Nitrobacter winogradskyi Nb-255: one gene and its partner. The protein of the gene in region 1 interacts with the protein of each later gene in a pairwise test. Links are inferred from orthologs where the notes say so. Each region holds a gene or a part of one and is shown in the gene's direction. Other genes may lie near its edges. The genes, in order: lpdA and NWI_RS12290.

What was found.
Region 2: the proteins of lpdA (region 1) and NWI_RS12290 interact in binary tests that used the Escherichia coli proteins (3 or more experiments, as listed by UniProt). The link is inferred for Nitrobacter winogradskyi Nb-255 from one-to-one orthologs.

Annotation. Positions count from the first base shown.
Region 1 is NC_007406.1:477,569-480,823, forward strand. Bases 17-2,953 are described here. They hold lpdA (dihydrolipoyl dehydrogenase), read left to right. Parts: upstream 17-751; coding sequence 752-2,155; downstream 2,156-2,953. Other genes in these bases: odhB (2-oxoglutarate dehydrogenase complex dihydrolipoyllysine-residue succinyltransferase), read left to right, coding at 17-94; NWI_RS02195 (hypothetical protein), read left to right, coding at 241-741; NWI_RS02205 (tyrosine recombinase XerC), read right to left, coding at 2,298-2,953. In the rest of the region: more of odhB, read left to right, coding at 1-16; more of NWI_RS02205, read right to left, coding at 2,954-3,255. UniProt on the Escherichia coli protein: Lipoamide dehydrogenase is a component of the glycine cleavage system as well as of the alpha-ketoacid dehydrogenase complexes.
Region 2 is NC_007406.1:2,579,085-2,582,501, forward strand. The notes cover bases 80-3,178. They hold NWI_RS12290 (ATP-dependent helicase), read left to right. Parts: upstream 80-453; coding sequence 454-2,904; downstream 2,905-3,178. Other genes in these bases: NWI_RS12285 (DUF1328 domain-containing protein), read right to left, coding at 80-183; NWI_RS12295 (ABC transporter ATP-binding protein), read left to right, coding at 3,031-3,178. In the rest of the region: more of NWI_RS12285, read right to left, coding at 10-79; more of NWI_RS12295, read left to right, coding at 3,179-3,417. UniProt on the Escherichia coli protein: A helicase with DNA-dependent ATPase activity. Unwinds DNA duplexes with 3'-5' polarity. Translocates on single-stranded DNA with 3'-5' polarity. Initiates unwinding more efficiently from a nicked substrate than double-stranded DNA.

The DNA of each region.
Region 1 (3,255 bases):
TCACCGCGTCATCGACGGCAAGGAGGCCGTCACCTTCCTTGTGCGCGTCAAGGAATCGCTCGAAGATCCGGCACGGCTGGTGCTGGATCTGTAATTCAAGCTAGAGCATGTTCGCTTCTCGTTTAATCAGAAGCGAGGCTCTGGATTATGTTTGGCGCGTTTTCTTCACGCGAACAGGTCATCCATCCTCGGGTCAGGCCCGAGGACATGCTTCGCTCGAAAACGCTATAAGGCAACCACATGACGCAAATCCTGCTGAAGTCCAATATCAGAACCGCCGAGCTCGGTCATTTGACCGCCATCGATCTGGAGTTGAATGCCGTCATTCTGGAGCTGGTTTATCTGGCTTGCTTGAGCTTCGAGCATGGCTCGTCCGCCGCAGGGATGTACCTCTCCGAGTATGGCGGCGAGATCAAAACCATTAGCTATGAGAATCCGCTGGATGTTCTGGGAGACTTCAAGAACATCTCGAAGAAGTCCGCGGACTGGGTTCTGTCACGAACGCTGTTCTACCACGACAACCACAGGCGACGGGCGAGGGCCGATCAGGAGAAGGCAAGCGCTGAAGAAAAGCATCAATCGATAATCGAGAAAAAGCTTGGCAACCTCGACAAGGCTCACGCTTTGAGAGCTAAGCTGATCAAGGACGGAGCCGATCCCGACGAACTCAACCGGCTGGTCGGAGGATTGCTCTTCGAGCAGCGCGCAAAATTGATTCCCGGGCAGGACGAGGCAGGCTGAGCAGGCACTCATGACGACATACGACCTCATCATTATCGGCACCGGTCCCGGCGGCTACGTCTGCGCGGTTCGCGCGGCGCAGCTCGGCATGAAAGTCGCCGTCGTCGAGAAGAACCCGACGCTCGGCGGCACCTGCCTCAATGTCGGCTGCATGCCGTCGAAGGCGCTGCTGCACGCCTCCGAGGCGTTCCAGGAAGCAGGACATTCGTTCGCAAGAATGGGCATCGGCGTCAGCGCGCCGAAGCTAGATCTGTCCGCGATGATGGACTTCAAGCAGCAGGGTATCGACGGCAACGTCAAGGGCGTCGAGTACCTGATGAAGAAGAACAAGATCGACGTGCTGCGGGGCGCCGGCCGCGTCGTCGCAGCCGGCCAGGTCGAGGTCACCGGGAAGGACGGCAAGATACAGACGGCCGAAACGAAGAACATCGTGATCGCCACCGGCTCCGATGCCGCGAAACTCAAGGGAGTCGAGATCGACGAGAAGCGTATCGTGTCGTCGACCGGTGCGCTGTCGCTCGACAAGGTGCCTGAAAAACTTCTGGTCGTCGGAGCGGGCGTGATCGGGCTCGAACTCGGCTCGGTGTGGCGCCGCCTCGGCGCGCAGGTCACGGTGGTGGAATTTCTCGACCGTATCCTGCCCGGCATGGACGGCGAGATCGCGAAGCAATTTCAGCGCATTCTCGAAAAGCAGGGCTTTGCATTCAAGCTCGGAGCCAAGGTCACCGGCGTCGATACATCAGGCAAGACGCTGTCGGCTCGGATCGAGCCCGCAGCGGGCGGCGCAGCCGAGACGATCGAAGCCGATGTAGTGCTGGTCGCGATCGGCCGCGCGCCCTATACCAATGGCCTCGGTCTCAAGGAAGCAGGCGTCGCGCTCGATGACCGCGGCCGCGTGGAGATCGACAAACATTTCGCGACCAGCGTGAAGGGCATTTACGCCATCGGCGATGTCGTCCGGGGACCGATGCTTGCCCACAAGGCCGCGGACGAGGGCGTGGCGTGCGCGGAGATCCTCGCAGGCCAGGCCGGCCATGTGAACTATGACGTGATCCCCGGCGTGATCTACACAACGCCAGAGGTGTCATCGGTCGGCAAGACCGAGGAGGAACTGAAGCAGGCCGGCACGGCCTATGCCGTCGGCAAGTTTCCGTTCACAGCGAATGGCCGCTCCAAGGTCAATCAGACGACAGACGGTTTCGTGAAGATTCTGGCGGACGCGAAAACCGACCGCGTGCTCGGCGTTCACATCATCGGTCGCGAGGCCGGCGAACTGATCCATGAAGCCTGTGTGCTGATGGAATTCGGCGGCTCGGCGGAAGATCTCGCGCGCACCTGCCACGCGCACCCGACGCGATCGGAAGCGATCAAGGAAGCCGCCCTCGCCGTTGGAAAACGCGCCATTCACATGTGAGACTGCGAGGACGGCAAGCTTCCGCTCTGCGATCCTAGAGCCTTTTCGCTTCTGATGGAATCAGAAGCGAGGCTCTATAATCTTGATTTGACGCGTTTTCTTCACGCGAACCGGTATCCACTTCGCTCGAAAACGCTATAGGTCAGGCGCGAGGATGCGCCGTTCGGTAGACGTCCAGCAGCCGCTCGCTGTCGATGCCGGTGTAGATCTGCGTGGTCGAGAGTGACGCGTGGCCGAGCAGTTCCTGAATCGCGCGCAGGTCGCCGCCGCGGCTCAAGAGATGCGTCGCGAATGAATGGCGCAGCGCATGGGGCGTTGCGCTGTCTGGCAGACCGAGCGCGCCGCGCATCCGCGCCATCACAAGCTGGATGATGCGCGCCCTGAGCGGGCCGCCGCGCGCACCGACAAAGATCGGCCCTTCCGGCGGCAGCGAATGCGGGCACATCGCCACATACTCATGGATGAGCGCCAGCACGTTCTGCAGCACCGGCACCATCCGCGTCTTGTTGCCCTTCCCGGTGACAACCAGCACGTCGCCTGCGCCGGGCGGCGGCACATCGCGGCGCTTCAAGCCGAGCGCTTCGGAAATGCGCAGGCCGGATCCGTACAACAGCGCCATCACCGCGGCGTCGCGCGCCCAGATCCATGGCTCCCGATCCTCGCCCGCGCGCTCGGACGCGTCGGCAAATCGCTTCGCCGCGCTCATATGGATCGGTTTCGGGACGCTCTTGCCGACCTTCGGCGCGCGGATCGCGCCGAGCGCGCCGACCTTGCCGAGCCCTTCCCGTTCCAGAAACCGCGCGAACGAGCGCAAGCCAGCCAGCGAACGCATTAGCGACCGGCCGCCGATGTCGTCGGCGCGTCGCGCGGCCATGAAGGACCGGATATCGGCGGGTTCGAGCGCGACGAAACCCTCCAGCGTCACCTGCTCGCTCCAGTGCTGGCCGAGAAACATCAGGCATTGCCTGACATCGCGCGCATAGGCTTCCAGCGTCTTTGGCGACAGCCGGCGCTCGGCCCGCAGATGCGTCAGCCAGCGCACGATCTGCTGCCCGATGTCCGACGCCGCGCAGGCGGGATCTGGAAGCGGCTCCGCGCGT
Region 2 (3,417 bases), 2.1 Mb from region 1 along the record:
CCTTACCCGCTACACGCGGTTCCGTCCGCGCAAAAAGCCGACCACCGCCGAGATCACAAACAGGATGAGAGCAATGAAGAAGATGATCTTGGCGATTTCGAAGGAGGCGCCCGCGATCCCTCCAAAGCCCAGAACGCCGGCGATCAATGCAATAACCAGGAACGTCACCACCCAGTTCAACATGATTTTGGTCTCCATTTTCGGCGCGCTTTGCGCGTTGACTGAAAAATCAATCCGTTACGGGAACAATGGTTCCGTGCTGGTGGTGTTCGAAAGAAAATCAGGAAAATAAGCAGTTTTGGGGAACAAAACATCGAGCGCGACGCGATGATTTGTTGGCCGGGAGGCTAAAAAGTCGCTACGAAGCACGTTCGCCCTATATATTTCTTCATCCTTGCTGAGAGGGCTCCCCTTCGCTGGCAGGCAGTGCCATCGTAGGGAAAGACGATTCGCATGACCGAGCCGAACAGACTGATCCATACCAACGTTTCCGGGCACCAGCCCGCCGCCGGCGGCATCGCTGCGCGTGCGCGAGCCGCGGCAGCGCCACGATATCTGAGCGGGCTCAATCCGGAGCAGCGCGAGGCCGTGGAAACGCTGGACGGACCGGTTCTGGTGCTGGCCGGCGCGGGCACAGGCAAGACCCGCGTGCTGACGACCCGCATTGCGCATATCCTCAGCCAGGGCCGCGCCCGCTCCGGCGAAATCCTGTCGGTCACCTTCACCAACAAGGCCGCCCGCGAGATGAAGCATCGTCTCGGACAGATGCTCGGGCAGGCCGTCGAAGGCATGCCGTGGCTCGGCACCTTTCATTCCATTGCGGGCCGAATCCTGCGCGTTCATGCCGAGCTGGTGCAGCTCAAATCCAACTTCACGATTCTCGATGTCGACGACCAGATCCGTCTGCTCAAACAGCTTCTGCAGGCCGACAACATCGACGACAAGCGCTGGCCCGCGCGGATGCTGGCCGGGTTGATCGACGGCTGGAAGAACCGCGGACTGACGCCCGCGCAGGTGCCGTCGGGCGAAGCCTCCGTCTTCGGCAACGGTCGTGGCGGCAAGCTTTACGCCGCCTACCAGGCACGGTTGAAAATCCTCAACGCCGCAGACTTCGGCGATCTGCTGCTCGAAAACATCCGGCTGTTCCGCGAGCATCCGGACGTGCTGCGACAATACCAGAACCGCTTCAAGTTTATCCTTGTCGACGAATATCAGGACACCAACGTTGCCCAATATCTATGGCTGAGATTGCTGTCCCAAGCGCCGCCGTCATCCCACGCGCTGTTTCCCGCTCCCGTCGCGGCGGAAGGTCCCGACCCGCGCACGGCTCGATCCAGAAACATCTGCTGCGTCGGCGACGACGACCAGTCGATCTACGGCTGGCGCGGCGCCGAGGTGGATAACATCCTGCGGTTCGACCACGATTTTCCCGGCGCCAAGGTAATCCGGCTGGAACGCAACTATCGCTCGACCGGCCATATCCTCGCCGCCGCCTCGCACCTGATCGCGCATAACGAAGACCGGCTCGGCAAGACGTTGCGGACCGAGGATGTCGATGGCGAGAAGGTCACCGTCACCGGCTCCTGGGACTCTGAGGAGGAAGCCCGCGCCATCGGCGAGGAAATCGAGCAGCTCCAGCGTGCCGGCGAAAAGCTGAACGAAATCGCGATTCTGGTGCGCGCTTCATTCCAGATGCGCGAGTTCGAAGACCGCTTTCTCACGCTTGGCCTACCCTATCGCGTCATCGGCGGCCCACGCTTCTATGAGCGCGCCGAGATCCGTGACGCGCTCGCCTATCTGCGCCTCATCAACTCGCCGGCCGATGACCTTGCATTCGAGCGCATCGTCAACGTGCCTAAACGCGGCCTCGGCGACGCTACCGTCAAGATGCTGCACGAGATCGCGCGAAAGCGTCAGATCCCGCTTAGCGAAGCCGCCCGCGCCGTTGTCGAAACCGACGAGTTGAAACCAAAAGCGCGCGGATCGCTGCGCGCTCTGCTGGAGAGCTTCGACCGCTGGCGTATCCAGCGGGAGGCCATGCGGCATACCGAGCTTGCCGAGATCGTGCTGGACGAGAGCGGCTACACCGAGATGTGGCAGAAGGATCGCTCGGCCGACGCCGCAGGACGCCTCGAAAACCTGAAAGAGCTGATACGCTCGATGGATGAGTTCGAAAACCTGCAAGGCTTTCTCGAGCATATATCCCTGGTGATGGACCGCGACGGCGGCGCGGACGAGGATGCCGTCTCGGTGATGACACTGCATTCCGCCAAGGGACTTGAATTCGATACCGTCTTCCTGCCCGGCTGGGAGGAAGGCCTGTTTCCTCATCAGCGGGCGCTGGACGAGCAGGGACGCTCCGGCCTGGAAGAAGAGCGCCGCCTCGCGCATGTCGGCCTGACACGGGCGCGCCGTCGCGCGAAACTTTACTTCGCCACCAATCGCCGCATCCACGGCTCGTGGTCGACCACGATTCCGTCCCGCTTTCTCGACGAGTTGCCGGCGGAGAATGTGGAGATCACGGAATCGAAGGGTGGATCGGGCTGGGGCGGAACGGGCGGTTACGGCCCCTCGCGTTTCGACAACATCGATTCCTTCGGCTCGAGCTATGCGACTCCAGGCTGGCAACGCGCGCAGGCCAATCGCGGCCGGGGCGGGTTCAATGAGGCCGGAACGCCCTACGATGCAAACCGATCGAAGTCGAAGCGCGCGCCGGTGGTCATCGAAGGAGAGTTGATCGCACGATCCACCGGCTCGGATTCCGGCTTCTCATTGGGCGACCGTGTTTTTCATCAGAAGTTCGGCTACGGGAAAGTCGCGCGAATCGATGGCAACAAGCTGACCATCACCTTTGAAAAAGCCGGCGAAAAAAAGGTGGTCGATAGCTTCGTCGCGCGGGTGTAACCGAATTGCGAACCACCGCCCGTGCTCCTATCTGTTGACCTGCATTCTCCATCGTCCCGCCATTCCGCCGCGATATCATCTCTCTCCTCGTTCCTCTCCACCCGCTTACAGCGTATCAAGCCTCGCATGTCGTCCATGATATCCATCTCCGGTTTGTCGAAGGCTTACGCGTCCGGCTTCATGGCGCTGAAGAGCATCGACCTCGATATCAAGCGGGGCGAAATCTTCGCGCTGCTCGGTCCCAACGGTGCCGGCAAGACAACTCTCATCAGCATCATCTGCGGCATCACCAATCCGTCCGCCGGTCAGGTGCTGGTCGACGGCCGGGATATCCGCCGCGACTATCGGGCGACCCGCGCGATGATCGGCCTCGTGCCGCAGGAGTTGCATACCGATGCCTTCGAAACGGTCTGGGCGACCGTCAGTTTCAGCCGCGGGCTGTTCGGAAAACCCAGAAATCCGACTCATATCGAGAAGGTCCTGAAGGATCTCTCTTTGTGGGACAAGAAAGAC